One region of the Duganella sp. GW821-FHT07G03 genome, then DNA from elsewhere that is predicted to be linked to it. Evidence: riboswitches for the same ligand, from Rfam matches in the RefSeq annotation. Region 1 holds a riboswitch; each other region holds the start of a gene.
The links. Region 1 has a riboswitch for cobalamin ahead of AC07OK_RS10105 (energy-coupling factor ABC transporter permease). Riboswitches for the same ligand answer to the same signal wherever they lie in the genome.
Positions count from the first base shown of each region.

Region 1 (10,362 bases):
TGTCGGCCAGCGTGCCACGGACGATTTTTTCCTCGCCCGGCCAGCTGGCCTTGTGCACCACCAGCATCGGCGAGTCCTCGGCCCAGCCGGCGGCGCGCAACGCGGTTTCCACCTTGTGCATCAAGGTGATCGACAGGAAGATGCAGATCGTGCTGCGGTGCGCGGCCAGGCTGGCCAGATCCTCGCCGTCGGGCATCGGCGTACGGCCCTCGACGCGGGTGAGGATCACGGTTTGCGTCACCTCCGGCAGCGTCATGGATTCGCCGGCCGCCGCCATCGAGGCCATGGCCGAGGAGACGCCAGGCACCACCGACCATTCGATGCCGGCGTCGCTCAAAGGGCGTGCCAGTTCGATCAGTGCGCCGTACAGCGCCGGATCGCCGGTCTGCAGGCGCACCACCGTCGCGTGGCTGCGCGCCTGCTCGATCAGCCATGCGGTCATCTCTTCCAGCGTCATGTCCTTGGAGTCGCGGATGGCGCAGCCGGGCGGTGCGTACAGCGTCACGGCGCGGTCGACCAGCGAACCGGCGAACAGCACGGCGCCGGCCTGCGCCAGCAGCTTCTGGCCTTTGATGGTGATGAGTTCCGGGTCGCCGGGGCCGGCGCCCACGAACCAGATTTTTCCGAGGGATGTCATGCGATGCTTGCTCCTGAGGGTTGTAACGCGCGCAGCGTGTCGAGCAGCGCGTCGACGCTGCGCGGGGCGGGGCCGTCCGGCAGCACGCCGAGGGCCACCAGTTCCGCGTGCAGCGCCAGTGCGGCCGGCGGACGCTGGCCGGCGGCGTGCAGCACGTCGGTCCGCGCGGCCAGTTGCGGCGCGGGGCCGGAGGCGATGCAGCGGCCGGCCGCCATCACATGGATGTCGTCGGCCCAGCGCAGCGCGAAGTCGATGTCGTGGGTCGACAGCAGCACGGTCACGCCGCGCGCGGCGAGGCGGTCCAGCAGTGCGGTCAATTCGGTTTGCATGGGGGCGTCGAGGCCGGCCATGGGTTCGTCCAGCAGCAGCACCTGCGGCTCCATCGCCAGCACGCCGGCGATGCAGACGCGCTTTTTCTGGCCGAAGCTCAGTTGGTGCACGGCGCGGCGCGCATGGCCGCGCAGGCCGACGGCGTCGAGCGCCGCGGCGACGCGGGCGCGCACCTGGTCCGGCGGCAGGCCGAGGTTCAGGGGGCCGAAGGAGACGTCTTCTTCGACCAGCGCGGAGAACAGCTGGCGGTCCGGGTTCTGGAACACCAGGCCGACGCGGCTGCGCAGCGCGGTCAATCCGCTGCGGCTGTAGTCGTAGGGCTGGCCGTCGTGACGCAGCACGCCCGCCGTGGGACGCAGCAAGCCGTTCAGGTGCTGCAGCACCGTGGTCTTGCCGGCGCCGTTGGCGCCCAGCAGCGCATAGCGGCGGCCGCGTTGCAGCGCCAGCGTGCAGTCGCGCAGGCCGGCGCTGCCATCCGGGTAGACGTGATCGACCGCCTGCAGTTCAAGTTGCGGCGCGCTCACAGGCGGTCTCCCAGCGCGATCGCCAGCATCAGCGCGCCGGCCAGCGCGGCCCGGGCCTGTTGGCGCCGGGCGTGCGGGTAGACGGTGGGCAGGAAACGCAGCGTGCCCTGGCAGGCGCGGGCGTCGGCGGCCATTTGCAGCGCGGCGGCGCGTTGCCATACCTGGACAGCCATCTGCCCCGCCAGCAGGCCAGTGGAGCGCCACGCCTGGCGCCAGTTGCGATAACCAAGGCGGGCGTTTTGCGCGGTGATACCTTCGTCCCAGGCCTGGCGCATGACGAACAGCATGCGGTAGCACAGCACCATCAGGTCGAGCAGCAGTTCGGGCGTGCGCAGGCGCCGCAGCAGGTTGAGCAGGTCCGGCAGCGGCGTCGTCAGCACCAGGCCGAGCAGCGCGGCCAGCATGGCCAGCGAGCGCAGCGCGGTATGCTCGATGGTCGGCAGCATGGCCGTGGTGAGGCGCCAGCGGCCGTCGGCGTCCTGCCCGGCCAGCATGGTCAGGCAGGACAGCAGCAGGAAGCCCAGCGGCGGCAGCGCGACCCGCAGGTAGGCGCGCGGGTCCACGCGCGCGCCGAGCAGCGCGGCCAGCATCAGCAGCGCCGCCAGTGCCGCCAACGCGGCCGGGCCGCGCGCCAGCCAGGCGGCGAGCACGCCGGCCAGCGCAAACAGCGCCTTGGCGGACGGCGCCACATCGCGCCAGCGGCTGGCGTACGCCGACGCCTCAATCAGCACGACGGTCCTGGGGTGAGCGCGCGCGTTCGCGGGCCACGGACGTGCCGAGCCAGAAGCCGATCACGCCGGCGCCGATGGCCGCTTGCAGCGCGAACAGCAGCGAGGCGATTTCCGGGCTGGCCGGCGCCAACACCGGTGCGAACCACGGCTTGTAGCCGGGCGCGATGTCGCCGATGGCCCGCTGTGCGCGGTCGTCGGCGCCGGCAAAGATCGCGGGCGCCTCGGCGCCGGGCGCCGCCGGCGGCGCGCTCGCCAGCCACAGCGGCAGCACCGTCAGCAGCACCAGCGCCAGCCACAACAGAAAGGTGCGCGCCTTCATGCGCGTTCCTTGCGCGCGCCCAGCGTCATCACCGGCAGCGCACGCAGCTCGTGGGCATTGAAGCGCACCATGGCGTTCACCACCAGCACCGTCAGCAAGCCTTCGCTGATGGCGATCGGCACCTGGGTCAGCGCGAAGATGCCGGCAAATTTGAGGAAGGACGCGCCGAAGCCGCCCACCGCCGCCGGAAACGCCAGCGCCAGCTGCGCCGAGGTGGTGATGTACGTCGCCAGGTCGCCCACGGAGGCGGCCAGGAACACCGCCACGGAACGCGACAGGCCCAGCGCCGCGACGGCGCGCAGCACGCCGTAGGACACGAACGGTCCGACGATCGCCATCGAGAACACATTGGCGCCCAGCGTGGTCAGGCCGCCATGCGCCATCAGCAGCGCCTGGAACAGCAGCACGACAAAGCCCACCGGCACCATCGCGGTCGGGCCGAACAGCGCCGCGCCCAGCCCGACGCCGGTCGGATGCGAACAGCTGCCGGTCACCGACGGCAGCTTGAGCGCGGACAGCAGGAATGCGAACGCCGCGGCCACGCCCAGCAGCATGCGCCGCTCGGGATGCGCCTGCAGGTCGCGGCCGATGACGCGCAAGCCCCAGGCCAGAAAAGGTAAGGAAACGGCTGCCCAGCCGAGCGCGTGCGCCGGCGGCAAAAAGCCTTCCATGATATGCATTCGAATTCTCCCGTCGAATGGACTATATGGACACCAGGCGGGAGCAGGAAAAGACGGTCGACAGCAGGCAAGCGGAGAGCCGGTCGACAGCGGCTTCCCTTTACCCCGGGGAATGGTGCTGGATTTTTTGGGCCGGTATTCTGGCTCGCCTTCATCCTTGTCCGTGTCTTCCCGCGTGTTACGGCAGTGACGTGTTGACGGACTCGTCTGGCTTACAGCAGCGGGGGCTACACCGGAATTGCACCGGTTTCCCGTTTAACGCCATCTCCGTACGGATCTGGCGCACCCAATGTTGCATATTACACCAGCTCGCCGACACGTGCCAAGCGAAACCAAATCGCGCGCAACCGGTATCATGCGCGCTGGAACGTCTTCAAGGAAATGCCATGACAGTGCAGGGAAAAGTTTATTTGATCGGCGCGGGGCCGGGCGCGGCCGACCTGATCACGGTGCGCGGCGCGCGCTTGCTGGCGCAGGCCGACGTGGTGCTGTACGACGCGCTGGTCACGCCGGAGATGCTGGCCTTGTGTCCGCAGGCGCAGCTGATCTCGGTCGGCAAGCGCTCCGGCCAGCGCTCGACCGCGCAGACGCTGATCAACCAGCAGCTGGTCGAATCGGCGCAGCGCCACCGGACGGTGGTGCGGCTCAAGGGTGGCGACCCGATGCTGTTCGGCCGCGCCGACGAGGAATTGCGCGCGCTGGAGGCCGAGGGCATCGAGGTCGAAGTCGTGCCCGGCGTCACCACCGCGCTGGCCGCGGCCGCGGCCACCAAGCAGCCGCTGACGCGGCGCGGCGTGGCCCGCAGCGTGGCCTTCTTCACCTCCAGCACCGCGCCCGACGAACCGCAGCACCCGGCGCTGCCGGCCACCGACACGCTGGTGCAATACATGGGCGGGCGCGAAGCCATCGCCACCGCCACCCGCCTGCTGGCCGAGGGCCGCCGGCCGGATCTGCCGGTGGTGGTGATAGAAAACTGCAGCCGCGCCGACCAGCGGATTGCGCGGCTGACGCTGTCGGACCTGGCCGACGGCCTGGAAGCGGCGCACGGCCCGGTGCTGGTGATGATCGGCGAAGCGCTGCAGCAGCGTGTGCACCAGCCTGACTAAGACCATAACCTCGCCGCGACGGGAAGCCTATCGCGGCGGCGGTAACGAAATTGAAAATCGGCTCGAGGCCCGAGTATGAAAGTTCATACTCGGGCCTCGACGCCTGGCCCCACCCATCTCAAAAGAACCCCATGTAATCAATGGCTTGGTTCAATAGTCCGGCTTGCCATTCCGATGGCACGGATAGTGCTATCTCTGTTGTGAAAAGTATATTCGATGGCGGTCATCCGTTTCGGATCGCTTTTTACTACAAATAAAACGGAGACAAAAAATGAACAAAGTAATTCCCGCCCGAACGCGCAAGCCAGCTTCTTGACGTAAGCGCCGGCACCGCCCGTCTGGCGGCGCCGCTTGCGCGTCACTCCATCGCTAATTTCACGGCTGACCGAGCCCGGACCTTGCTCCCGCAGGTCCGGCGGGTATCGCTGCACCCTCGATTTTCCGGATGCGGCGCTCCAATGCGCCCGGTCGCGTGATCGTACCTACCGCACAATTTAATTGGATCGTTTATGAAAGCATCATTAGTAGCTGGTCTCTTGCTCGCCTCCGCAACCGGCGCCGCCTCGGCGCAATCTGGCATCACCGTCTACGGCATACTGGACGCGGGCATCGCCCGCGAAACAGGGGGCGCCGATGGCGCGGTCAACAAGCTGGCCACTGGCGTGCAGTCCGGCAGTCGGCTGGGCTTCAAGGGGCAGGAGGACCTGGGCAATGGCATGAACGCCCACTTCGTGCTGGAGAACGGGCTCGATCTCGACACCGGCAAGGCGCGCCAGAACGGCGCCTTGTTTGGCCGCCATGCCTATGTCGGCCTGACCACCAGCGCCGGTACCGTCAACCTGGGCCGTCAATGCAACCCGATCTTCATCGCGCTGGACGGCATCGACCCCTTTGAAACCGGCTTTACCGGCGCCGCCACCAATCTGATGAGCATCGGCACGGCACGTACCAATAACACCATCAGCTATGCGACGCCCAAGCTGAATGGACTGTCGGCCACCGCGCTGTATGGTTTTGGCGAACAGGCCGGCGATAGCACCTTGGGCCGTACCATCGCTTTTTCCATCGACTATGCCGCGGGCCCGTTGGTGGGAACCCTGGCATATGACAGCCTGAAGGTCACTTCTTTCAATACGATGAAAGAGGTCCTGCTGGGCGCCAGCTACAACTTCGGCCCCGCCACCGTGCACGCCGCGTTTGAAACCGAAAAGAACGACGTCGGCGGCGATTTCCGCGACTTCCTGCTGGGTGCCTCGGTGCCGCTCGGACAGGGCAAGCTGCTGGCCTCGTATGTGAAAAAGCAGGACCGTTCCGCGACCCAACGCGGCGGAAGGCAGCTTGCGGTGGGCTATACCTACGCTCTTTCCAAACGCACCAACCTCTACAGCTCATACGGCACCCTCCGCAACGAGCTGGCCGCCACCAATGTGGTCGGCGATGCCTCCAGCGGCGGCAGCGCGCCGGCAGCTGGAAATGGATCGCGAGCACTGGCGCTCGGGATCCGGCATAAGTTCTGACATCTCGGCGAATCAAACCCACAAAGCACCACCGGGGTTGGCCCCCTTTCGGGATCAGCCCCTATCCCACCCCTGATCTTTCTTGGAGACTCTATGTACGTTACTATTTCCTCCCGTCTGCTGTCCGCGCTGTGCGCCCTGGCGCTGCTGGCCGGGGCCGCTCCAGCGGTCCGCGCCGCTGACGCCGCGCCATCGGCCCATGTGACCATCCTGGCCACCGGCGGCACCATCGCCGGCAGCGGCGCCACCAGCACCACCACGGTCGGCTACACCGCCGCCACGGTCGGGGTCGACCGCCTGATCCAGGCCGTGCCGGAACTGGCCAAGGTGGCGCAAGTCAAGGGTGAGCAAGTGTTCCAGATCGCCAGCGAAAACATGAGCAACGAACACTGGCTGGTGCTGGCCAAGCGCGTCAACACGCTGCTGGCGCAGCCGGACGTCGACGGCATCGTCATCACCCACGGCACCGATACTCTGGAAGAGACCGCCTACTTCCTGGATCTGGTCGTCAAGAGCAAGAAGCCGGTGGTGCTGGTCGGCGCCATGCGTCCGGGCACCGCGCTGTCGGCCGACGGCCCGATCAACCTGTACAACGCGGTACTGCTGGCGGCCAGCAAGGAAGCCATCGGCAAGGGCGTGCTGGTGTCCTTGAACGACCAGATCCAGGGCGCGCGCGACGTCACCAAGACCAACACCTCGACCCTGGACAGCTTCAAGACGCCGGAACTGGGCATGCTGGGCTACATCCAGGGCAACAAGCCTTACTTCTACCACACCAGCACGCGTCAGCACACGGCCGACACCGAGTTTGACATCAGCAAGCTCGACGCGCTGCCGCAGGTCGACATCGTCTACGGCTACGCCAACGTCGGCCCGGTCGCGCTGAACGCACTGGTGGCCGCCGGCGCCAAGGGCATCATCCACGCCGGCGTCGGCGATGGCAGCCTGGCCACCAAGGTCGCCCCTGCGCTGACCGCAGCCCGCAAGCAAGGCGTGCTGATCGTGCGCTCGGCCCGCGTCGGCCAGGGCATCGTGGCGCGCAACGGCGAGGCCAACGACGACGCGCTGGACTTCGTCGTGTCCGACACGCTGAACCCGCAAAAGGCGCGCATCCTGCTGATGCTGGCCCTGACCAAGACCAGCGACAGCAAGGAAATCCAGCGCATGTTCTACACCTACTGAGTCGATCCGATTTTCGAGGGTTGAACGGGACCAAAGCCAGTCGGGCCACACAAGGAAGGGCTGGTTGTGGGCCCGCGCGATGCCATAAAGTCCACAAAAAACAACAGGTGAGAAAGGGAGAGATTTGGAGGGGCTTGCTCAATGGATAATTTTTGATATTAAAAAAATGTAAATACAAAAATAATCCTTAGTTCAACCGCTAGGAACCTCCATGAAATCTCGCATTTTTTCCAAGCCGGCGCTGTTATGCCTCGCTGTCCTTGCCACAACCACGCAGGCCGCGCAGACCGACCACGCCGCCCCCGTCCTCACTGCGGCCACCAAGCTACGCCTGGTGAATCCGCCGGCCCAGCTGCTGGAAAGCCTGCGCGCGCCCACCCGCGCGTCCGCCAAGCCGGGAGGCCTGGAAAAAGCCTACGATCTTTTCATTCGCTACGCCGACGGCACGATTTACAATCCGACCACCGGCGACTACGACAAGGTCAGCCTGCGCGCCTACCAGCAACGCACCGACAAGGGATGGAACGCCGAAGATCCGACGTCCTCCTCCTTCCTCGCCCCCACGGTGGTGATGCGGCCAGGGCAAACCGTCCGCTTTCGGCTGTACAACCAATTGCCGGAGCAGGATCCAAAAAAATGCGCCAGCACGGATATCAATTTGCCCAGCCACAAGGGCTGCTTCAACGTCACCAATCTGCATTCCCATGGCTTGTGGGTTTCGCCGTCCGGCAACAGCGATAACGTCCTGCTCGCCATCCATCCCAACGTCAACTTCGAGTACGAGTACAACATCCCTTCCGATCATCCTGCCGGCACCTTCTGGTATCACCCGCACACGCACGGCTCGACCGCAATGCAGGTCGCCAGCGGCATGGCCGGGGCGTTGGTGGTGGAAGGCGCGCGCTATCCCACCGCCAAGGCGAACGGCGACCTCGACATCCTGCTGAAAAAATTTCAGCCGCGTCGGGGCAGCGCTGCGGAAGTGCTTCTGCTGCAGCAGATCCCCTACGGCTGCGTCAACGACAATGGCGACGCAACCAGGCCTTGCGCCAGCGGCGAAACCGCCGGGATGGAGGGGTTCGGACAGGTCGAACCGCCCGACGCCTGGAGCACATCGGGACGCTACACCTCCGTCAACGGCAAGGTCCAGCCCATTCTGGAGCTGGCTGCCCGCCAGCTGCACCGCTGGCGCGTGGTCGACACCGGCTTCCAGGCGTCGATCGCCTTCCACATCCGCCGCGCCAAGGACCCGGCCAAACTGCTGGAGGCGATCAGCAAGCCCAACCAGGATGAAAAGGTGATGGCATTGTGCGACGGTGAAGACGTCACCCAGTTCGAAGTCGCCGCCGACGGGCTGACGCATGAAAAAATCATCCGCAAGCAAGTCAATTTCCTCATGCCCGGCTATCGCAGCGATATCTTGTTTTCACTGCCGGCAACCGGTGCATACTGCGTGTTCGATGGCGAGACCAACCTCAATCCTGCCAGTCCCGAGAATGCGGACAAGGGAGCCGTTCCCAACACCCGCTTGATCGGTGTGATCCGCGCAACCCCTCCTTCGCCAGCGGCGGCGCCAACGCCGGCTGAGCAGTCGCCTGAGGAATTCCTGCTATCGCAATTACAGGGCGCGTTCAACGCCATTGCTCCAGCAATACGGCCGGCCAATCTCAGGCATGAAATAGCGGCGGATCTGAAGCAATTCAAACTCAGCAGGTTTGCACCGCATCCGGACTTCACCGCGGAGGACGTGGCCCGCTTGCGCAGCGCGCCCAAGGAATATGTGACCTTCAACATCGCAGGCATCAAGGACGAGGCCAGTGGCAAAGACATCACCCGCTTCCTGGTCGAGCCGGCAGACCGGCCGCAACCTTCGCTGGAAGACGTCTACCATCCCGGCCGCATAGACCACAAAGTGGTGCTGGGCACCGATCAGATGTGGGTGCTGCAGTCCAAGCGGGGCGGACATCCGTTCCACATTCACGTCAATCCATTCCAGATCATCAGCATTACCAATACGGCGGGCGAACCGGTCGCTCCCCACTATCAGAACATGGTCGGCACCTGGAAGGACACCCTGCTGGTACTGCCGAAGCACAAGATTGAAATCGCCACCCGCTACGAGCGCTACATTGGCGAGTACGTACTTCACTGCCATATCCTGGAGCACGAAGACCAGGGCATGATGCAGAACGTCAAAGTCGTGCTGCCGGACGGAAGGGGCGGAGCTGCGGGCGACGCCCACCAGCACCACTAATCTCCCCTCCCCCTTGCCGGAGCGCTACGCATGAACCCTATCCTCCTGACTGTGCTGGCCGGCCTGCTGTTGGCCGGTCCGTTCTCCGCGGGGGCGCAGGACGACGTGCGCCCGGTGCACTACCGGAAGAACATCGACGACCTGACGCCTGCCGAGCTGGAAGCCTTCAAGCATGCCGTGGCCGAGCTGAAGAGCAAAAGCCAGCTCAATGTTTACGACCGCAGCGGCTACCTGTGGCAATCCTGGGTGCATGACTGTCCGGCGGTGCAAGTCAACCAGACGCGTGCAGCGCCGCTGTCCCCGCAAGATCTGCAGCAAGTGCTGGCCAACCCGAATCGCAACAGCTGCGATGTCAGAGGCTTCCTCGACTTCGGTCCAGGAATCGATACCAACTTTCACCCCGAGCGTCCAGGCGAGTGCGAGCACCAGAAGAACACCTTCCTGCAATGGCACCGTGCCCAGCTGTACTACTTCGAGCAGGCACTGCAAGCCTCGGACCCCGACGGCCAACGCGGCCCCAGCACCCGTGACGTCGCACTACCGTACTGGAACTTCACCCGCAAGCCCAGCGGCGTGCGTTATCCGCAGGCCTTCGAAGATCCAGGCTCGCCGCTGTTCGACGCCACCCGCATACGCGCAAGGCTGCCGAGCGCGATGGCGACCGCCTCGCCGTATCTGCTGGCCTACCAGATCTATTACATGGACTGGCCGGAATTTGGCGGTGACGAATATGGCAGCAACGGCGGCGGCGCGCTGGAAACCCGCATTCACAACCACATGCATGCGTTCTACATCGGCGGCAATATGGCCGACAACGCCACCGCAGGCATGGATCCCCTGTTTTACGCCTTCCACAATTTCCTCGATTACAGCCTGGAGAAGTGGCTCGACGAACATGGCGACGCCGGCATCACCGGCAACGGCCGCAGCGCCCAAATGCGCGCGCAGCAGGATGGCAAGCTGCCCAAGCCGATCGGATGGAGCGCCGGCAGCGCAGGCACGCTCCCAGCCGCCGACAGCTACACGCCGCACATGGGACAAGCCGATCTTTACTTCGACACCATCAAGCAAGGCTATGGCTA
Region 1 covers NZ_JBWKQE010000006.1:23,808-34,169, reverse strand. The annotation lists gene cobM (precorrin-4 C(11)-methyltransferase) at 1-637, opposite strand, end outside; gene AC07OK_RS10120 (energy-coupling factor ABC transporter ATP-binding protein) at 634-1,491, opposite strand; gene cbiQ (cobalt ECF transporter T component CbiQ) at 1,488-2,222, opposite strand; gene AC07OK_RS10110 (energy-coupling factor ABC transporter substrate-binding protein) at 2,212-2,541, opposite strand; gene AC07OK_RS10105 (energy-coupling factor ABC transporter permease) at 2,538-3,221, opposite strand; cobalamin riboswitch at 3,335-3,526, opposite strand; gene cobA (uroporphyrinogen-III C-methyltransferase) at 3,608-4,327, shown strand; gene AC07OK_RS10095 (hypothetical protein) at 4,465-4,758, opposite strand; gene AC07OK_RS10090 (porin) at 4,837-5,844, shown strand; gene AC07OK_RS10085 (type II asparaginase) at 5,938-7,026, shown strand; gene AC07OK_RS10080 (multicopper oxidase family protein) at 7,238-9,280, shown strand; gene AC07OK_RS10075 (tyrosinase family protein) at 9,311-10,362, shown strand, end outside.

Region 2 (10,362 bases), on a different contig from region 1:
GACGGTGCGGCGACGGTCACGCGCGATGGCTTGCGCAGCCGGGGCAGCGCCTGGATGGCGGCCTGCGTGCCGGCGACCGGCAGCATCAACGGCGCGCCATAGTAGGCGGCTGCGGCCAGCGCCAGATCGGGATCGGCTTCCGGCAGGCGGTGCCACGCATTGCCCGGCAGCGCAGGCGCGGGATACCAGTGCGGGTTGATGCCGGTGGAGAGGTCGAGCCAGTCGTCGCGGCCGAAGCGCAGCGCGGCGTCGCGCAGGTTGCCACCGTGTTCAAGCATGTGAAAACTCCATCCCTGCGGCGACGGCGCAGGCGACGGCCAGCCACAGCGCCGTGGTGCGCGCGACCAGGCGCCATGCCCGGCTGATGTCGGCACCGGTGGCGGGTTGTCCCTCGCCCAGCGGCGGACGTTGTTCGACTTCGCCGTCGTAGATGGCGGCGCCGCCCAGCTGCACGCCGAGCGCGCCGGCGCCGCTGGACATGACCGGTCCGGCGTTCGGGCTGCTCCAGGCCGGGGCTTGTGTACGCCAGCACTGCCAGGCGCGCAGTTTTCCTTGAAGGCCGGGAGCCAGCAGCACGTAGGAGAGTGCGGTCAGGCGCGCCGGGATGTAGTTCAATGCATCGTCGATGCGGGCGGCGGTACAGCCGAATTGCAGCAGCCGCGCGGTGCGGTAGCCCCACATTGCGTCGAGGGTGTTCGCCATGCGGAACAGCACAGCGCCGGGACCGCCGGCGACGATGAACCAGAACAGCGTGCCGAAGACGGCGTCGTTGCCGTTTTCAAGCAGGGATTCGGCGCTGGCCTTGGTCAGTTCGATCTCGCTGGCGCTGGTGGTGTCGCGGCTGACGATGCGGGCGGTCAGCAGGCGGGCATAGGGTAGATCGCTCTGCGCCAGCGCGTCGGCGATGGGCAGGTTGTGGTCGCGCAGGCTGCGCAGACCGAGGCAAAAATAAAGCATGATGGCGTGCGCAATCCACGGCAGCGCGCCATTGGCGCCCAGCAGCCGGACCAGCAACGCGGCAAGTGCGGTCAACGGCAGAACCGCCAGCACCCATGCCAGCGCGCCGCGCCAGAAGCGCAGGCCGCCGCGGTTGAGGCGGCGCTCCAGCGCCATCGCCAGGTTGCCGAAGCCGACCAGCGGATGCCAGTGGCGCGCTTCGCCCAGCATCAGGTCGAGCAGCACGCCCGCCACCATCAGCAGGGCGATGACGCCGAAGCTCAAGCCTGTCAGCACGGCGTCCCTTTTAACACCAGCGGCAGGCCGGCGGCGACGAACACCGCGCGGTCGCATATGGCGGCCATGGCCTGGTTCAGCCGTCCCTGCTCGTCCACGAAACAGCGCGAGATCGCGCCGAACGGCATGATGCCCATGCCGACTTCGTTCGATACCAGCACCACGTCGCTGGTGCACTTGGTCAGCGCGCTGACCAGCATGTCCTGCTGCTCGTGGAATAGCGCGGGCAGCGTGATTTCGCCGACTTCCGGGTAGGTCTCGCCGCTGCTGAACAGCAGGTTACTGAGCCATAGCGTCAGGCAGTCGACCAGGATCAGGCGGTCCGGCGAAGACCAGCGCAGCAGCTGGTTGCCAAGTGCAAGCGGCTCTTCGACGGTGATCCATTCGCTGGGCCGGCCGGCGCGATGATGTGCGATGCGCGCCGTCATTTCGACATCGCTGGCGGTAGCCGTTGCGATATAGACGACTTCCTTGCCCGATTCAATGGCCAGGCGATCGGCATAACCGCTCTTACCTGAGCGTGCGCCTCCCAGAACCAGTGTACGTGTCATGCCGCGCTCCTAGAAAACAGGGCGGCAACCGCCGCCGGATTGGATGGAAAATATGCGTGAAAATAGGACGCCGTCAGCGAGCCGACGCGATACCAGGCTTCACCCCGGACGGCCGACGGATGCTTGATAGTGTACGCCGCTGGCGCCACGGCTGTCTCCAGTTTTGAATAATGGAAGGTATGGCCGCGCAGGACGCCTTGTTCCGTCGGCAGGCCCTGCGATCCGAGGCCCGCCAGGCGCGCCTGCATCGCCACCGCGCCCGGCAGCAAGCCGGCCATTGCCCACACCGCGCCGGCTTGGTCGGCAAGGGTATCGGCCAACGCCATCATGCCGCCGCATTCGGCGACGATGGGCGTGCCGGCGGCATGGGCCGCGCGGATCGACGCCTGCCACACGCTGGCCTGCGAAAGTGCCTCAGCGTGCAGTTCTGGATAGCCGCCTGGCAGATATACGGCGTCCGCTTCAGCCGGTATGGCTTGGTCGGCCAGCGGCGAGAAGAATTTCAGCGTTGCACCCAGCTGGCGCAACGTATCCAGGTTGGCCGGATAGATAAACATGAAAGCCGGATCGCGGGCGATGGCGATGGTGCGGCCGGCCAGCAACGACGCCTGCGGCTCGGTCGCCGGCGGAATCTCGATGCGCACCGGGCGCAGGCGCTCCCAGGCCGCTTCGTCGAACACCAGCTGGTCCGCCAGGTTGTCGAGCAGCTGGTCGATATCGAGCACTTCGCCCGGCAGCACCAGGCCGAGGTGGCGTTCGGGCAGCGACTTGACCTGGCGCGGCAAGGTCGAAAACAGGGGAATATCGCGCAACGACGCAGCCACCATCTTGGCGTGGCCTTCGCTGGCGACGCGGTTGGCGATCACTCCCGCCATCTCCACCGGGCCATAGTCGCGCAGGCCGTGGACCAGTGCGCCGGCGGTTTGCGCCATGGCACCGGCGTCGATCACCGCCATTACTGGCACCCCGAATTCGCGCGACAGGTCGGCCGACGACGGCGTGCCGTCATACAGGCCCATGACGCCTTCGATCAGGATCACATCCGCTTCGGCGGCGGCTTGCGCCAGCTGGTCGCGGCACAGTTCATGGCCCACCATCCACAGGTCCAGCGAGCGCACCGGCGCGCCGCTGGCGCGTTCCAGCAGCATTGGATCGATGAAATCCGGGCCGCATTTGAATACGCGCACACGCTTGCCCTGGCGCGTCAGTTTGCGTGCCAGCGCGGCGGTCACCGTGGTCTTGCCCTGGCCGGAGGCGACGGCCGCCACCAGCAGGGCCTTCACGTCGACGTGCGTCGTCATTACCACTCGGTTCCGAGTTGGGCGCCGATGCCGGCCTTGAAGGCGTGCTTGACGACTTCCATTTCGGTGACGGTATCGGCGATGGCGATCAGCTCCGGCGGCGCGCCGCGACCGGTGATGACCACATGTTGCATCGCCGGGCGCGCCAGCAAATCGTTGATGACGGTTTCCACGTCCAGATAGCGGTATTTCAGGGCGATATTCAGTTCGTCGAAGACCACCAGGCCGATATCGGGATCGGCCAGGAAGCGCTTCGCCTGTTCCCAGGCCCGCTGCGCTTTTTCGATATCGCGTTCGCGGTTCTGGGTTTCCCAGGTATAGCCTTCGCCCATCGAGTGGAAGCTGACTTCCTCCGGGAAGCGGCGCAGGAACAGCTCTTCGCCGGTTTGCATCGCGCCCTTGATGAACTGCACCACGCCGACCTTCATGCCGTGGCCCATGGCGCGGATCACCATGCCGAAGCCGCTGGAGCTCTTGCCCTTGCCGTTGCCGGTATTGACGATGATGATGCCGATTTGCTTGTCGGCGGCGGCGATCTTGGCGTCGATGACGGCCTTCTTGCGCTCCATGCGCACGCGGTGGCGTTCGTTCAATGCCGCGGTTTGTTCGTCGATGTCGCCGGTATTCTGTTGGGTCATGCAAGGTCCTCTTTGGGAATGAAGATGCTGCGTTTTCCGTGCTGGATGATGTCGATCGGGTGGCCCAGGTAATCGCCCAGGATCTCGGCTCGCATCACCTCCTCCGTGGTGCCGGCCAGCCAGCGGCCATCGCCCATCAGCAGCAGCGCGTGAGTGGAGACGCTGTGCGCCAGCGTCAGGTCGTGTCCTATCATGACGGCGGTCTTGCCTTGTTCGCGGCACAGGCGTGCCAGCAGGCCCATGACGCTGACCTGGTGTGCCAGGTCCAGCGCATTGGCCGGCTCGTCGAGCAGCAGCAGTGGCGTATCCTGCGCCAGCATGGCGGAGATGGCAACGCGCTGGCGTTCGCCGCCGGACAAGGTGCGCACGTCGCGCTCGGCCAGGTCGGCCACTTCCATCGCTTCCAGCGATTTCAGCGCGATGGCGTGGTCGTCGCTGCTTTCCCAATAGCGGTTGCCATGATAGGGGTGGCGCGCCGACAGGACGGTTTCGATCACGCTGTAGGCGAAGGCATCGCTGCGGCTCTGTGCCAGGAAGGCGCGCTGGCGCGCCAATTCGGCCAGTGGCCAATCGGGCAGTTCGCGCTGCTGGATGGCGACGTAGCCGTCGTCCGGGTTGCGCAGGCCGGCCAGGGTTTTCAGCAGGGTGCTTTTGCCGGCGCCGTTGCGGCCGATGACGCTCCAGCATTCGCCTTCACGTACCTGCCAGTTCAGATCCGTAATCAGCTGGCGCTGGCCGATTTTCAGGGAGAGGTTGTGGGTGCTGATCATCATTTGCGCAAGCGGTGCAGTTGGTACAGGAAGACCGGCGCGCCGATCAGCGCCGTCAGCACGCCCACCGGCAGCTGTTGCGGCGCGATGATGGTGCGGGCCAACGTGTCTGCCAGCAGCAGGAAGGTGCCGCCGGCCAGCGCCGCTGCCGGGATCAGTACGCGGTGATCCGCGCCGACGGCGAAGCGGCAGGCGTGCGGCACGATCAGGCCGACGAAGCCGACGCTGCCCGCGCTGGTGACGGCGCTGGCGGTCAGCAGGCCGGATGCAAAGAACAGACCTTTGCGCAAGGCGCCGACGCGGATGCCTAGCGTGGCGGCGGCTTCGGCGTGCAGCGCCATCACGTTCATGGAGCGGGCGCTGCGCAAGGCGAATACCAGGCCGCCGACCAGCACGATCCAGGGCAGCGCGCGCATCGGTGCGCCGGCCAGGTCGCCGATCATCCAGAACACCATGCTGCGCAAACGGCTTTCAGGCGCGATGGAGAGCATCAACGTCACCATCGCCATGCAGGCGGAGGACAGGATCACGCCGGTCAGCAGCAGCAAGGCGGTGCCGCCTTCGGCCGCCGCACCGCCGCGCAGGTCGCGCCGGGCCAGCAGGTACAGCATCATCGAGACGGCGACCGCGCCGCCGAAGGCCGACGCGTCGACCATCCAGATGGCGCAGCCGAACAGCAGTGCGGCCAGGGCGCCGACGGACGCGCCGGCGGAAATGCCGAGTACATAGGGGTCGGCCAGCGGGTTGCGCAACAGCGCCTGCATCATCACGCCCGCCAGCGACAGGGCCGCGCCGGTGACGAAGGCGGTTAGCGCGCGGCTTAGGCGCAGATCGAGCAGTGTGGAGGCCAGTGTTTGGCTTTGGCCATGCAGCAGTTCGTTGACTGCCGCGGGAATGTCGGAGAGGGGAATCGAGACCGAACCGGTCATGCCCGAGAAAACCAGGCTGGCAAACGCGAACAGCACCAAGCCTGTCAAGGTGACGGCGGCGCGCTGTCGCAGATTGCGGGAGAAAGAATGCATGCACTGCTTTCAAAAAAAAGTGAGACTGCCGGGCGCGCGGCGGATGCGCCCCACGCCCGGCAGGTTACACCATTACAGCTTACTTGTAGCCGTAGCGGATACCGGCAAACAGCTTGGACATCGGCGTGGCGTAATTGCGCGCCAGATCGTACTGCTTGTCGCCGATATTATTCCAGCGGACCAGCGCGGACCAGTCGCGGTTGAAGTGGTAGGTCGCGTACAGGTTGACCAGGCCATAGCCGCCCAGGCGGTTGCTGTTGGCGGCGTCTTCGTAGCGGTCGCCGGACAATTCCAGTTCCACGCCGGCCTTCAATGCGCCGGCGCTGTAGTCGGCCATCAGGTTGCCGTGCTTTTTGGCGCGGCGCTGCAAGCGTCTATTACTGGTTTCGTCCTTTGGATCTTGCAGGTCGACGGTAGCGGCCAGGTTGAAGCGGCCCAACTGCTGGCTTGCGCCCATGGTCAGGCCTTCAAGCAGCGCGTGGTTGACGTTGTAGGCGCAGCCACTCTTCGCACCAGAGAACGGGCATGGCGTGGTGTTCACCAGCAGGTCGGTCAAGCGGTTGCGGTAATAGCTGGCGTTCAGCGCGGTGGCGCCGCTGTCGTAGCGCAGACCAATTTCGGCGTTCTTGCCCAGTTCCGGTTTGTTGGCTGGATTGCCGTAGGACGGGTAGTACAGTTCATTGTAGGTCGGTGCGCGGAAGCTGGTGCCGTAGCTGGCGGTAGCGCGCAGCGCCTGCGTGAAGTTGTAGCCATAGCCCAGCGAGCCGGTGTTCTTCGAGCCGTAGAGCGATTTGTCGCGGCGTACGCTGGCGTTGAACAGGTTGTCGCCGCGACGGGCGTTGTACGAAGCCGCGAGAGAGTTGGTGGTGCGCTGCGGGTTGTCCAACTTGAAGCCGTTGGTCTCGACTTCTTCCTTGCGGTGGTCGTACAGCAGTTGCAGCATGTCGGCGCCGATCTGCACATCATTCTGCCAGGTGAAGGTGGTCTGCCTGGTGTTGATCTGCGAATAGCCCGATGCCAGGGCGCTGGTGTAGTTGGCGCCTTCGTCCTTGGTCCGCGAATACTGGACCAGGCTTTGCCAGATCGGCAGGATCTGGTTTTTGCTGTAGATGGCGGCGTTTTCCAGCTTTGCCTTCGAGCGCACGTCGTAGGACGAGGAACCGCTGTCATACTGGGATTTGAGTTTGCTCTGCAGGAGCAGCGTGCCGATTTCGTGGCCTTCCGCCAGGCGCAGGCTGAACTGACCTGCTGCGTTTTCGCGGTCGTAGCCGTCTTTGTCGGCGTTATAGGAGCTGCTGCCAGGACGGGTGGACGAGAAGCCATCCGATTTTTCCTTGCCGGCGCTGATCGCATAGCTGATGCTGTGTTCACCGCCAGTGGAGCCGGAGGCCGATACATCGCCTTCGCGGGTGTTGTCGGTGCCGTAGCCGGCGAAGGCGGTGAACGCCGGCGCGCCCGTGCCCTTCTTGGTGAAGATCTGGATCACGCCGCCGATGGCGTCCGCGCCATACAGGGAGCTCAGTGGGCCGTAGACAATCTCGATATGATCGATCGCGGTCAGCGGAATGGCGCTCCAGTTGGCGGCGCCGGTGGTCGACGAGCCGATGCGCACGCCGTCGACCAGCACGAGATTCTGGTTGCTGTTGGCGCCGCGGATAAACACGGTGGCGTTGGTGCCGGAGCCGCCGTTGCGGGCGATCTCGATGCCGCGCTGGCGCTGCAGCAGGTCGACGATGGAGCCGGCGCCGGATTCGGCGATCTGTTCGGCGCTGATGGTGATGCTGTCGCTGATCACGTCGGCCAGGGCTTGCGGGCTGCGGGTGGCGGTGACCAGTACGGTGCCGGTGGTTGGTTCCGCGTGTGCGTAGGAGGCGGCCATTGCCAGCGCCAGCGACGTCAAGGCCGCAGGACGGGAGATACGAAGGGTCATGATGTAATTTTTCTGTAATAGCAACCGGCCGACGTCCCCGTGGGCCAGATTGAACAGAAGCGGAGAATTGAGAGATGCATGCAGCGCAGCCGTTGTTGTCGGCTCCATCCGTTCGCGCACATCCCGTTCGCTCGCTTCCACCTGATTTGGCCGGTATCCGGGCTGGCAAGTTAGACCACCTCACCTTCCCATGCAGAGCACAGTGGTTTGTCAGAGGAGGTTTGTCGCGCATCAGCTGCGACACTTGCTTACCGTTGCGGGGGCAGCACACGTGCACTCTTACAGAGCTTCATGTTTCCCGTTTAACTGCGCATCTGGACAGACGCGCGGGCACCAAAACCCGGTCATTATACGGGTTTGTGCGGCGGCGGTCATGGGGCGGCGGTTTAGTTTTGCAGCACCAGCGTGGCGCCGTAGGCGATTTGATGCGGATGGCTAGCGGCTTGCAGCGCCATTTCGGCCGGGGGCAGGCCGGCATGGCAGGCTGACATCAGGCGCATTGCGCCGGCGTGGCAGATCACGATGGCGTCGCGCTGCTGGCGCTGGAGGTCGGCGTAAAAGGCGGCGATACGGCCGGCCATTTGCAGCACGCTTTCGCCACCGCCCGGTTGGTAATTGACCAGGTCCGCGGCCCAGGCGTCGATGTCGGCGCGCGCGATATCGTCCCAGGGACGCAGTTCCCAGTCGCCGAAATCGATCTCTGCGATGCGGGCGTCCAGCAGCGGCGCGGGAGTTTGCAGTGGCGCCGCCAGTTGCGCCGCCAATGTGGCGCAGCGTCGTAGTGGGCTGCTATATAAAGGCCGGCCTTGGGGCAGTGTGGTCGACAAGGCGGCCAGCGTATGCGCCAGCTGCTCGGGCGCCACGGCGAGATCGCTGCGGCCATAGCAGATGCCGGGTGCGATCAGCGGTTGCGGATGGCGGACCAGTATCAGCTGCATAGTGTTACCAGGGCAGGGCGCCGTGGCGCATGCTGGCCAGTACGCACAGGTAGAACGTCACCTCGCTGAGCTGCTGCACGGCGCCGAGGCAGTCGCCGGTATAGCCGGCAATGCGACGGACGAATTTGTGGGCCAGCCAGGCGGTGGCGATGGCGGCGACGAGGACGCCCGCAGCCAGCGCGGTCCACTTCAGCCATCCGCAGGCGATCATCGCCAGCGCTGGAATGGCGGCAGTGGCGACGGCCAGCGCGAATTCGGCTGTGCTCATCTTTTGCGCCAGCGGCTTGGCTTTGCCTTCGGCGCGCGCGTAGTCGAGACGCCAGATCAGCGAGGTGGCCATTAATCTCGACAGTGGATGGGCGACGAAGAGCGCGGCAATCGCTTCCAGCGGCGGCAGCATGGACAGCGCCGCGCATTTGGTGGCGAGCAGGCAGATGATGCCAATGGCGCCGTAAGCGCCGATGCGCGAGTCCTTCATGATTTCCAGTACGCGTTCGGGCGTCATGCCGCCGCCGAAGCCGTCGCACATGTCGGCAAAGCCGTCTTCATGGAAGGCGCCGGTGGCATAGATACCGGCGGCAGTCGACAGCAGGGCGGCGACCGGAGCGGGGAGGAACCAAGCGGTCAATGCATAGACTCCGGCCGTGATGGCCGCAACCACCACGCCGACCAGCGGGAAGTAGCGCGACGCCTGGTTCAGCCACGCAGGATCAAAACCCACCCAGGCTGGAATTGGCAGGCGGGTGAAGAACTGTAGCGCGGTGAAGAACAAGCGTAGTTGGTGCACGGCGTCTACTCGGACTTTTCGCTGACATGGGCCGATTCGAACGTGGCCATCTGGTTCAGGAAATTGACCGAAGCGTGTAGTAGCGGTAGCGCCAGCGCGCAGCCGGTGCCTTCGCCCAGGCGTAGGCCCAGATTCAGCAGCGGCTCCGCCCCCAGTGCGGCCAGCATTTGCTGGTGGCCGTTTTCGTCGGAGCAGTGAGCGAACACGCAGTAGTCCAGGATGGCCGGTTGCAACCGGGCGGCGACCAGCAGCGCACTGGTGACGATGAAGCCGTCGATCAGCAGCACTTTGCGCAATTCGGCTGCCTTCAATATGGCGCCGGTCATCATGGCGATTTCCAGGCCGCCGAAGGTGGCCAGCACGTCCAGCGGTTCGACTGCGGCGGCATGTTTGGCTGCTGCCGCTTCAATCACGTGCTGCTTGCGCAGGATGCCTTCCGCCGAGAGGCCGGTGCCGGCGCCCACGCATTGCGCGACCGGGATGCCGGTCAGCTTGTGCATTAGCGCGGCGGCGGCGGTAGTGTTGCCGATGCCCATCTCGCCGAAGCCGACCACGTTGCCATCGAGTTCTGCGATCAAGTTCATGCCTGCTGCCAGCGCGGCCTCGCAAGTGGCGCTGCTCATCGCCGGTTCCTGCGCGAAGTTGCGGGTGCCGGGCGCCAGCTTGCGGTCGATCAGGCCGACGCGCGGCCCGAAGTGGTGATTGACGCCGGCATCGATGACGCGCAGTTCGCAGTTGTTCTGCGTCGCGAAGATGTTGATGGCCGCGCCGCGCGCGAGGAAGTTCTCGACCATCTGCCAGGTCACGTCCTGCGGGTAGGCAGAGATGCCTTCCGCGACCACGCCGTGATCGGCCGCAAACACTAGGATGGTTGGTTGCGTGACCGCGGGTACACGGGTGTTCTGTATCAGGCCGATTTGTTTGGCCAGCGATTCCAGTACGCCCAGGCTACCCAGCGGCTTGGTCTTATTGTTGATGGCATTGTCCAGCAGAGCAGCCAGCGTCTCGTTCTTAGTAGTAGGGATAGTTGGAATGAACATGTGGGCGGCTTATAAATCGGTGAAGTCGGTATTTTACCCTTGCAAGCACCGGCAGCTCTTGCTATAGTTCGCCTCCCCGCAAAACGACACACGAAAATGTGAAGTGAGCGGAGAAAAAGAGGGTTGACGAAAACGGCGAAACGCCTCATAAT
Region 2 covers NZ_JBWKQE010000040.1:11,539-21,900, forward strand. The annotation lists gene cobD (threonine-phosphate decarboxylase CobD) at 1-278, opposite strand, end outside; gene cbiB (adenosylcobinamide-phosphate synthase CbiB) at 271-1,233, opposite strand; gene cobU (bifunctional adenosylcobinamide kinase/adenosylcobinamide-phosphate guanylyltransferase) at 1,227-1,784, opposite strand; gene AC07OK_RS29940 (cobyrinic acid a,c-diamide synthase CobB) at 1,781-3,085, opposite strand; gene cobO (cob(I)yrinic acid a,c-diamide adenosyltransferase) at 3,085-3,723, opposite strand; gene AC07OK_RS29950 (ABC transporter ATP-binding protein) at 3,720-4,493, opposite strand; gene AC07OK_RS29955 (FecCD family ABC transporter permease) at 4,493-5,515, opposite strand; gene AC07OK_RS29960 (TonB-dependent receptor domain-containing protein) at 5,595-7,445, opposite strand; cobalamin riboswitch at 7,577-7,798, opposite strand; gene AC07OK_RS29965 (histidine phosphatase family protein) at 7,832-8,383, opposite strand; gene AC07OK_RS29970 (adenosylcobinamide-GDP ribazoletransferase) at 8,388-9,170, opposite strand; gene cobT (nicotinate-nucleotide--dimethylbenzimidazole phosphoribosyltransferase) at 9,176-10,210, opposite strand.
Region 2: another riboswitch for cobalamin. It lies ahead of AC07OK_RS29960 (TonB-dependent receptor domain-containing protein); the one in region 1 lies ahead of AC07OK_RS10105 (energy-coupling factor ABC transporter permease).

Region 3 (10,362 bases), on a different contig from region 1:
GGCGGCACCACGCACGAACCGGCGATCACGCCGATCAGCAGGCCGACCTGCTGCTTCCACGGCGTGGCGTCGACCAGCTGGCCGGTCTTCAAGTCCTGCAGGTTGTCGTTGCCGATCACGGCCACGGCCAGCACCACGGTGGTGACGAACAGCGCATAGGCAATCAGCGCCTGGGCCACTTCAGGACCCATGATGCTGCGGCCGACCATGCCCACGCTCAGCGCGGCGCCGAGGATGGTCAGGATGGCGATGCCGGACACCGGCGAATTCGAGGAGCCGATCAGGCCCGCCATGTAGCCGCAGACGGCGGCGGCGAACATGCCGGCGATCAGGATGTAGCCGATGCCGACCGCCACCAGCGGCAACGCCAGCGACGCCAGCGGGCCGCCTTGCAGGAAGCTGGCCAGCAGCCAGCCGGCCGGCACCATCGACAGCAGCGTGACCAGGCCGACCACGAAGATCGGCAGGTCCTGTTCGGTGCGATCGAGCACGCCGCCATTGAGCTTGGCCTTGCGCGCCGAATCCATCGCCGACTTCAGGCCGCCGAAGATAGGCTTGGCCAGGCCGGCCAGGGTGATGATCGCGGCCATGCCGATCACGCCGGCGCCCATCATGCGCACTTCCTTGGACCAGATGCCCAGCGCGTGGGCGGAGGCGTCGACGCCGGCAGCGGCCGGGGACAGGGACGTCATCAACGGCACCATGATGCCCCAGGCGATGACCAGGCCGGCCAGCATCGCGATGCCGACCGTGATGCCCATCAGGTGGCCGGCGCCGATCAGCGCCAGCGAGCTCGATGCGCCGATGCCGGTGGCGCCCGCGTTGGCGCCGGCGCCGGTGCGGAAGTAGATCGCCACTTCGCCGGCCATCAGCTTGACGGCGGCGCCGGCGGCGAATACCGCGGAAGCGGTGCTGCCCCAGATCACGGCCCACAAGCCGGCCTTGCCCTCGGCGGCGCCGGCGCGCGAAGCCATGCCGACCTTGAGCACTTCAGCGGCGGCCACGCCTTCCGGGTAGGGCAGGTCGGACTGCGACACCAGCGCGCGGCGCAGCGGCATGGTGTACATCACGCCCAACACGCCGCCGATGGCGCAGGCGCCGAAGGTCGGCCAGAACGGCACCTTGGCCCACCAGCCTATCATCAACAGGCCAGGCAGCACGAAGATCACCGACGCCAGCGTGCCGGCGGCCGAGGCGATGGTCTGGACGATGTTGTTTTCCTGGATGGTGGCGTCCTTGAAGGCGCTCAGCAGCGCCATCGAGATGACGGCGGCCGGGATCGAGGTGGCGAAGGTCAGACCCACTTTCAGCCCCAGGTAGACCTGAGCCGCCGTGAAGACCAGCGTGATCAGGATGCCCAGGATGATGCCGCGAACGGTGATTTCCTTGGGGTTGGACGGTGCAGCTATGCTCATCTTCAGCACTCCGGTGGAGAATAATATTGTTTATATAATCAGAAAAAGGGAAAAGCGCCTCATGATATCCGAAGTCCAGTCGGGCCAGCAGGTAAAATAGCGGATTGTCAGAACGATTTTGAAGGTCACAGCATGTCGATACAATGGTACCCAGGGCATATGAACGCCGCCAAGAAAAAGGCGGCCGAGCAGATGGAGAACACCGATCTGGTGATCGAGGTGGTCGACGCGCGCCTGCCCGAGGCCAGCACCAATCCGATGGTGGAGGAGCTGCGCAAGTTCCGCCAGCGTCCGTGCCTGAAGATCCTCAACAAGATCGACCTGGCCGATCCGGCCGCCACGGCGGCCTGGGTGGCCTATTACAACGCGCAGGAAGGCGTGACCGCGTTCGCGATGACCACCAAGAAGCCGGCCGACGTCACCCGCGTGCCGGAACTGGCCAAGCAGCTGGCGCCGCACCGCGGCGTGCCGACCAAGCCGCTGCGCATCATGATCATGGGGATACCCAACGTCGGCAAGTCGACCCTGATGAACGCGCTGCTCAAGCGCAAAGTGGCCAAGGTCGGCGACGAGCCGGCGGTGACCAAGCAGCAGCAGAAGCTCTACCTGGACAAGAACACCATCCTGGTCGACACGCCGGGCATGTTGTGGCCGAAGATCGCGCTGCCGAGCGACGGCCTGATGCTGGCCGCCAGCCACGCGATCGGCTCGAACGCGCTGATCGAAGAGGAAGTGGCGGTGTTCCTGGCCGACGAGATGTTGAAGTACTACCCGCAGCTGCTGGTGGCGCGCTACGGCTTCAAGGATATCGAGAGCTTCGACGGCATCGCGGTGGTGGAGGGCGTGGCGGCCAAGCGCGGCTTCCGCCAGAAGGGCGGCGACCTCGATTTCGAGAAGGCCTCGCACACCTTCCTGGGCGACTACCGCAGCGGCATCCTGGGCCGCATCTCGCTGGAGACCCCGGCCAGCCGCAAGGGCCGGCTGGAAGTGCACGACGCCGAGATGGCCGTCAAGAACGCCGAGAAGGCCGCCATCGCCGCCGCCAAGGCCGCAGCCTACGCCAACGGCAAGCGCGGTACTTGAACCCGGATTAGCCGAAACGGAAGCTGGAGACTGCCAGCGCTCCCATGAACGCCTCCTCGTGGTAGGGCACGGCCGCCTGGTCGTTCTCCGCCGCGCCCAGCGCCACCATCAGCGGCAGCAGATGCTCCTCGCGCGGATGCGCCATGCGCGCGGCCGGCGCCTGTTCCCATTCCAATAAGCGCGCCGTGCGCTCCTGCGGCGGCAGCGCCATGGTCGCGCGCAGCCAGCCGTCGAACGCGTGCGAGGCCGCCGCGCCCTGCGCGTTGAAGGCGCGCAGGTTGTGGTAACTGAGCCCGCTGCCGACGATCAGCACCCCCTGCTCGCGCAAGGGCGCCAGCAAACGGCCCACTTCCAGATGCGTCAACGGATCGAGGCCGCGCTTGAGCGACAGCTGCACGATCGGCACCTGCGCATCCGGATAGATCGGATACATGGCGCTGAAGGTGCCGTGGTCGTAGCCCCGCTGCGCGTCCAGCCGCGCCGGATGGCCGCCCGCTTCGAGCAGCTGCCGGACCTGCTCCGCCAGCTCCGGCGAACCCGGTGCGCTGTATTGCACCTCGTAGGTATGCGGCGGGAAGCCGCCGTAGTCGTAGATCATCGGCGGTTTGGCCGACGACGACAACGTGAAATCGCGCTCCTCCCAATGCGCCGTAATCACCAGCACCGCCTTCGGCGTCACGCCGAGCTGGCGCGGGATGTCGCGCAGCGCGGCGTCCAGTTGGCCGTACAGATGGCCCACCTGGTCCATCATGAACGGCCACGGACCGCCGCCGTGGGAGAGGAAATAGCTGGGCAATGCATGCATGAAAAGCTCCGGTTTGAGTATGACCTCACTATAAGCACCGTCGCCGTTGCGATCAATGCACGAAATATAGATAGGTCCTATCTAAAATGTTAATGATCCGGGGCGCCCGCGTATAATGCCGGGGTTCTGGTGCTTGCCCATGTGCTCACATGCGCAGTTAAACGGGAAACACAAGGCCGCCCGCGCCCACGGCGCGACGGCCAAGGTGTGCTGCCCCCGCAACGGTAACGCGAGGCGTCGTTCAGCCTTGCCAGCCCGGATATCGGCCAGACTGGGGGGAGCGCGCAGTGACTACGTCCGCGCGGCTTCCGTACACTTCCAGCCTGCGGGGACGCGGGCGGATGTCTCTTTTGAAAATGACCTGACATGCAATCCTCCGCCTTCCAACCGCGCCTGCTGGCCGCCGCCGTCTCCCTGTGCTTCGCCGCCGCCGTTCCCGCCGCCGCCCAGATATCCGAGGTGCTCGCACCGGTCGTCATCACCGGCTCGCGCTTCGACGCCAATGCCGCGCTGACGCCGATCGGCGCCGTCGTCATCACGGCGGAAGAGATCCAGCGCGCCGGCGCCAACGACGTCAACACGGCGATCCGCAAGGTTGGTGGCGTGTACGGCCGCCAAAGCCTGGACGGCAGCCCGGACTTCAGCCTGGACCTGCGCGGCTTCGGCACCAACAGCGCCCAGAACATGGTGATCGTGCTCGATGGCGTGCGCCTGTCGGAAAATGAACTGAGCAACGCCATCCTGTCGACCATCCCGATCGACACCGTGGACCACATCGAAATCACGCGCGGCGGCGCCAGCGTCTTGTACGGCGACGGCGCCACCGGCGGCGTGATCAACATCGTCACCAAGCGCCCGGTCAAGAATACCCGTCGCGGCAGCGTGTTCGTCGAGGGCGGCCAGTTCCGCGCCGGCGAAGCGCGCGTCTCCGGTTTCCAGGCCTGGGACGGCTTCGCCGCCGACGCCACGCTCGACACCCAGCGCACCGACAACTACCGCGACAACAACGAATTCAAACAGACCCACTTCAGCGGCGGCGCGCAATGGTTCGACAACGCCGGCCGCGTGGGCTTCCGTTACGAAGGCGCGCGTCAGGACATGCACTTCGCCGGCGCGCTGGCGGAGGATCAATACAAGGCCAATCCGCGCCAGTCCACCACGCCGAACGACAGCGGCAAACTCGATAGCGACCGCTTCACCGCCTTCGGCCAGCGCCGCATCGGCGCTTACGAGCTGGCCGCAGACCTGTCGTTCCGCAAGAAGACGGCCGACGCGACTTACGTCAGCGTCAAAGGTCCGTCGACCTACACCCTCGACAGCAAGCAGACCCAGTTCTCGCCGCGCGTGCGCCGCCTGGGCGAGATCGGCGGCCTGCTGAACGAGATGGTGGCAGGCTTCGACTGGACCGTATGGAACCGCGCCGCCAGCGACACCAAGCTGTCCTCGGCGGCCGACGCCACCCAGCACTCGAAGGCGCTGTACGTCCGCGACGAGCTGCGTTTCGACGCCGCCCATGAAGGCCGCGTATCGGCCGGCGTGCGCCGCGAAATCTTCAACAAGGATTTCAACGATCGGCTCAACACCTATGGCCCCAACGCCTACAAATTGGCGCAAGGCCTGAACGCCTGGGAACTGCAGGCGAGCTACATGCCGGTCGCGCACCTGACCGTCTACAGCAAGACGGGCCAAAGCTACCGCGTCGCCAACGCCGATGAAAACGGCTACACCGTCGACACCAACAAGGTGCTGCTGGTGCCGCAGCAGTCGCATGACCTGGAGCTGGGCGTCAGCTACGGCACCGCCGCGCAGAAAATCACCGGCCGCGTATTCCGCCACAACCTGACCAACGAGATCTTCTTCGATCCGACCCTTAACCTCGGCTATGGCGCCAACACCAACCTGGCGCCGACCCGCCGCGAAGGCTTCGAAGTCGACGCCCAGCAGCGCATCAACGCCGACTGGAACCTCACCGCCCACTACCAGCACGTGGACGCCAAGTTCACCGAAGGCGCCAACAACGGCAAGCAGATGGTGCTGGTGCCGAAGAACACGCTGACCGCGCGCCTGAGCTGGACCCCGGCCAACGGCCACACCGCCGATGTCGGCGCGCAGTGGGTGGACAGCCAGCGTTACGGCGGGGACTTCAGCAACGACTGCTCGGCCCAGATCCCGTCCTACACCACGCTCGACGCGCGCTACGCCCGCAAGCTGGGCCGCTGGGAGTTCGCCGTATCGGGCCAGAACCTGGCCGACAAGCGCTACTTCTCGGAAGCCTACGGCTGCAAGTACGGCATCTACACCGCCGACGGCCGCCAGCTGAAACTCTCGGCCCGCTACGAGTTCTGATGCGCGCGGTGACCACGTCCATCCGCTGCACCGTGCTGGTGCTGGTGCTGGCGCTGGCTTGCGCGCCGCTGTGCGCGCAGGCCGCCATCACCGTGCAGGACGACGCCGGCAACAGCGTCGCCGTCGCCAAGCCGGCGCAGCGCATCATCTCGATGGCGCCGCACATCACCGAGCTGCTGTTCGCGGCCGGCGGCGGCGAGCGCGTGGTCGGCGTGATGAACTACAGCGACTACCCCGAAGCGGCCAAGCGCATCCCGCAGGTCGGCAGCAACGCCACCATCGACATGGAGCACGTGCTGGCGCTGCGTCCGGACCTGCTGGTGGTCTGGAAGAGCGGGAACACCGCGCGCCAGCTGGAGCAGCTGAAAAGCCTGGGCATCCCGATCTTCTACAGCGATCCGCAAAAGCTGGACGAAGTGGCCACCAGCCTGACCCGCCTGGGCCAGCTGATGGGCACCGAGGCCGCCGCCCACAAGGCGGCGCAGGACTATCGGCAGCGGATCGCCAAACTGACGGCCAGCTACGCGCAACGGCCGACGGTGCGGGTGTTCTACCAGATATGGGAAAAACCCATCTTCACGCTCAGCGGTGAGCACATCGTCAGCGATGCGATCCGCGTCTGCGGCGGCCAGAACGTGTTCGCCGCGCTCAAGCTGCCGGCGCCCACCGTCAGCACCGAGGCGGTGTTGCAGGAGAACCCGGAAGCGATCTTCGGCGGCGACCAGCACGACGCCGAATCCGGCATCAACATCTGGAAACAGTACAAGGGCATGCTGGCGGTCCAGCGGGGCAACCTGTTCACGCTGGACGGCGAACAGCTGGTGCGCGCCACGCCGCGCATCGCCGACGGCGTCGCCGCGCTGTGCGAACGGCTGGAGACGGCGCGCCGGCGCCGGCCCTGAAGCTTAACGCCGCCGTCATTTGCACATCGCGGAAAAGGTGGTAATCTCGCGGCGTTTGCCATTTACCTTGTTGAAGGACAGTTATGCGTTTCCTGAACTTGCTGCGCCCCCTGATTGCCACCGCTGCCTTCATGGCCTTCGCTGCCGGCGCCCACGCCGCCGAATTCAAGAACGGCGTCGATTTCACCACGCTCGACGCGACCACCCGTCCGGAGACCGGCAAGAAGGTCGAAGTGCTGGAAGTGTTCATGTACCACTGCCCACATTGCAACGCGCTCGAGGCGCCACTGGCGGACTGGGTCAAGAAACAGGGCGACAAGATCGTGTTCCGCCGCATGCACCTGGGCGAGGACGCGCAAGCCAAGGCCTTCTTCACGCTGGAAGCGATGAACGCGCTGGGCAACGGCTTGCACGAGAAGTTCTTCCACGCCGTGCACGTCGAGCACAACCGCCTCAACACCGACCAGTCCATCCTGGACTTCGTCGTCAAGAATGGCGTCGACAAGGCCAAATACCAGGAATTTTTCAACTCGTTCGCGGTCCAAACGAAGATGAAACGTGGCGTGCAACTGGCAAACCAGTATAAACTCGACAGCGCACCGGCCCTGGTGATCAATGGCCACTATACGACCTCGCCAGCCATCGCCGGCCACGGCCTGGCGACGGTTCCCGAGGCGCACGCCGCCATGTTTGCGGTGATGGACAACCTGGTTGCCAAGTCGGCACAGGAACGCGCCACTAAGAAGTAAGGAAAGCTATGAAAGAAATCAGCGATGAACGCAAGGCGGCCGAAGGTGAGGTCATGAAGATCTACAAGGAGTCCTCGCCGGTCATCGAAACCCTGTTCGAATGGGCCTACATCAACCACGTGGCATGGACCCTGGCGATGCTGGCGCTGGGCTTCATCGTCTGGCTGCTGATCGCCTTGAGCAATGCCGAGAACCAGCGCAACGCGCTGATGACCAAGCAGTGCGCCGATCCCGTCTTCAAGGGGGAGCTCGACAAGAAGTGCCTGCGCACCGTGCATTCGCGCGAGCATTGGTGGGAGCACGTAGGTTACGCGCTGACCCACGTCAGCCCGGAAAAATAAGCATGAAAAAATAAGCATGACCCCAGCCCGCAGCAGCGGGCTTTTTTCTGTGATAAGGCATCCGATGAAACAAGTGATACTGGTCACCGGCAGCAGCCGGGGCATAGGCGCGGCGACGGCGCTGATGGCGAGCCGCCGTGGTTATGCGGTGTGCATCAACTACCTGCGCGACGCGCAGGCGGCCGCGCAGTTGCGCGCGCAGATCGTCGCCGAGGGCGGCGAGGCGATCGCCGTGCAGGCCGACGTCAGCGTGGAGGCCGACGTGCAGCGCCTGTTCGAGACCATCGACGAGGAACTGGGTCCGCTGACGGCGCTGGTCAACAACGTCGGCATACTGGAGCAGCAGTGCCGCCTGACCGAGATGTCGGTGGAGCGCCTGCAGCGCGTGTTCAGCACCAATGTGATCAGCTACTTCCTGTGCTGCAAAGAGGCGGTCAAGCGCATGTCGACCGCCGACGGCGGGCAGGGTGGCGCCATCGTCAACCTGTCGTCCGGCGCGGCCCGGCATGGCGCGCCGAACGTCTACATCGACTACGCCTCGTCCAAAGGCGCGATCGACGTGATGACGCTCGGCCTGTCGAAGGAAGTGGCGGCCGAGGGCATCCGCGTGAACTGCGTCCGCCCGGGCATGATTTATACCGACATCCACGCCAGCGGCGGCGACCCTGGCCGCGTGGCGCGGCTGGAGGCCAACGTGCCGATGCTGCGCGGCGGCCAGCCGGAGGAAATCGCCGAGACGATCTTGTGGCTGCTCAGCCCACAATCGTCCTACGTCAGCGGCGCCATCATCGATGCCGCCGGCGCGCGCTAGTAATCCTTAGCCGCGGATCACCACCGTGCAGGTGGTGCCGGCCACCAGCTCCAACCCTTTCGGCTGCTGGTCGATGTGGATGCGCACCGGCACCCGCTGCGCCAGCCGCACCCAATTGAAAGTCGGGTTGACGTCGGCCAGTAATTCGCGGCCGGTGTTGGCGTCGCGGTCGGTGATGCCGTGGGCGATGCTCTCGATATGTCCTTGCAGCTGGGCCGCGCCGCTCATCAGATGGACTTCGACGGCGTCGTTCACCTTCAGCAGCGGCAGCTTGGTCTCCTCGAAATAGCCGACCACGTAGAACGAGGCGCTGTTGATCATCGCCAGCTTGGCCGCGCCGACGGCGGCGAAATCGCCCGCGTGCACGTTCAGGTTGGTGACGTAGCCGGTGACGGGCGCGCGCACCACCGTGCGTTCCAGGTTCAGCGCCGCCAGGTTGCGCGCCGCCAGCGCGGCCTGGTACTGCGCCGCCGCCGTGCCGACCGCGAATTCCGCCGTCTCCTTGCTCTCGGCCGAGATGATGGAATTGTCCAGCCCCGCGCGGCGATTGGCCTCCTTGCCGCGCCGGCCCTTCTCCACCTGCTGCGACGCCAGCACGGCGTTGGCCTGCACCAGCGCGCTCTGATAGCGCGCCTTGTCGACCACGAACAGCACCTCGCCCTGCTTGACCAGCTGGTTATCGCGCACCATCACCTCGGTGACGGTGCCGGCGACGTCGGCGCTGATGGTGACCACGTCGGCCTTGATGCGGCCGTCGCGGGTCCAGGCGGACTCCATGTAGTGGTCCCAGGCCGAACGTCCCATCCACAGGGCGGCCGCCAGCAACAGCATGGTCAGGAAAAAGCGGAAGATTTTGGAGGCACTCACGGCGGGCTTTCTGATTGAATTGAGTTTATTTGTACAGCGTGACCAGCAGGGCGCTGAAGATGCAGACGAACAGGCACAGTCGGACCAGCGCCGGATGCCAGCTGCGGCGGTAGGCGCCGAGGTGGCTCAGGGCGCTGTCGAGCGCCACTTGCAGCACCAGGCTGACGAGGAACAGCGGCAGCACGCCGGGCAGCAGTACGCCGAAAAAATCGATCTCACGCGGCATGGCCGGCTTCTCCTGTAGTGATCTGGTCCAGCAGGGACGTGTAAATGGAATGCAGGTCGGTCAGCGCGGTGTGCAGGCGCAGCTGGCGTTCCGGCGTGGCGGAGGGCAGGGCGGCGCGCACGCTGGCGCCGGCATCGAGTATCGATTGCAGCGCCGTCTCGCCGCTGGCGCGCGCCGGCGCCCGCAGGTAGGCGGCCAGCTGGCGCACCACCAGCTTCAGCGCCACCGGCACCGGGCCTGGCTGCGAGCTGGCGATCAGCTGGCGCAGCTCGATCACGGCGTGGCCCAGTTCCAGCAAGGTCAGGCCCTGGCGCACCACGGCGCGCGCGGCGTCGTTGGGCGCCGGGCCGGAGGCGGCGTTCAGTTGGCTGAGCAGGTCGCGCACGCGATTGTCGAAGCGCCGCTTCAGCCGGTATATCGACGCAGTGCAAGCGCCTTGCGCCTCGCGCCACAGCGCGGCGGCCACGTGGTCCTTCTGGCCCATGGTGTGCTCCGGCAGCACCACCTTGAACATCAGGTAAGCCACCGCCACGCCCATCGTCAGCGACAGTTCGCTGCTGATGAAGCTCTCGACGTCGTAGTGCATCAAGTTGGTCGGCACCACCAGCGTGGCGCAGAACATGCAGATGCCGATGCCCACGCCGGCCCAGCGCGGGCTGGTCATCAGATAACTGCCCAGCACGAAGATGGGCAGCGCGGCGATGATCAGCGTCGGGAAGTCGTTGGCGCGGGCGACCAGGAAGAATTCGGTGGCGAAGGCCAGCGGCGTGGCGAGCAGGAAGCCGATCAGCACCTGCCGCACCATGGCCGTCGGCCG
Region 3 covers NZ_JBWKQE010000028.1:1,957-12,318, forward strand. The annotation lists gene AC07OK_RS26575 (OPT family oligopeptide transporter) at 1-1,415, opposite strand, end outside; gene ylqF (ribosome biogenesis GTPase YlqF) at 1,548-2,498, shown strand; gene AC07OK_RS26585 (DODA-type extradiol aromatic ring-opening family dioxygenase) at 2,506-3,303, opposite strand; cobalamin riboswitch at 3,414-3,588, shown strand; gene AC07OK_RS26590 (TonB-dependent receptor) at 3,670-5,649, shown strand; gene AC07OK_RS26595 (cobalamin-binding protein) at 5,649-6,551, shown strand; gene AC07OK_RS26600 (thiol:disulfide interchange protein DsbA/DsbL) at 6,635-7,300, shown strand; gene AC07OK_RS26605 (hypothetical protein) at 7,309-7,641, shown strand; gene AC07OK_RS26610 (SDR family oxidoreductase) at 7,706-8,452, shown strand; gene AC07OK_RS26615 (efflux RND transporter periplasmic adaptor subunit) at 8,459-9,319, opposite strand; gene AC07OK_RS26620 (DUF1656 domain-containing protein) at 9,345-9,545, opposite strand; gene AC07OK_RS26625 (FUSC family protein) at 9,535-10,362, opposite strand, start outside.
Region 3: another riboswitch for cobalamin. It lies ahead of AC07OK_RS26590 (TonB-dependent receptor); the one in region 1 lies ahead of AC07OK_RS10105 (energy-coupling factor ABC transporter permease).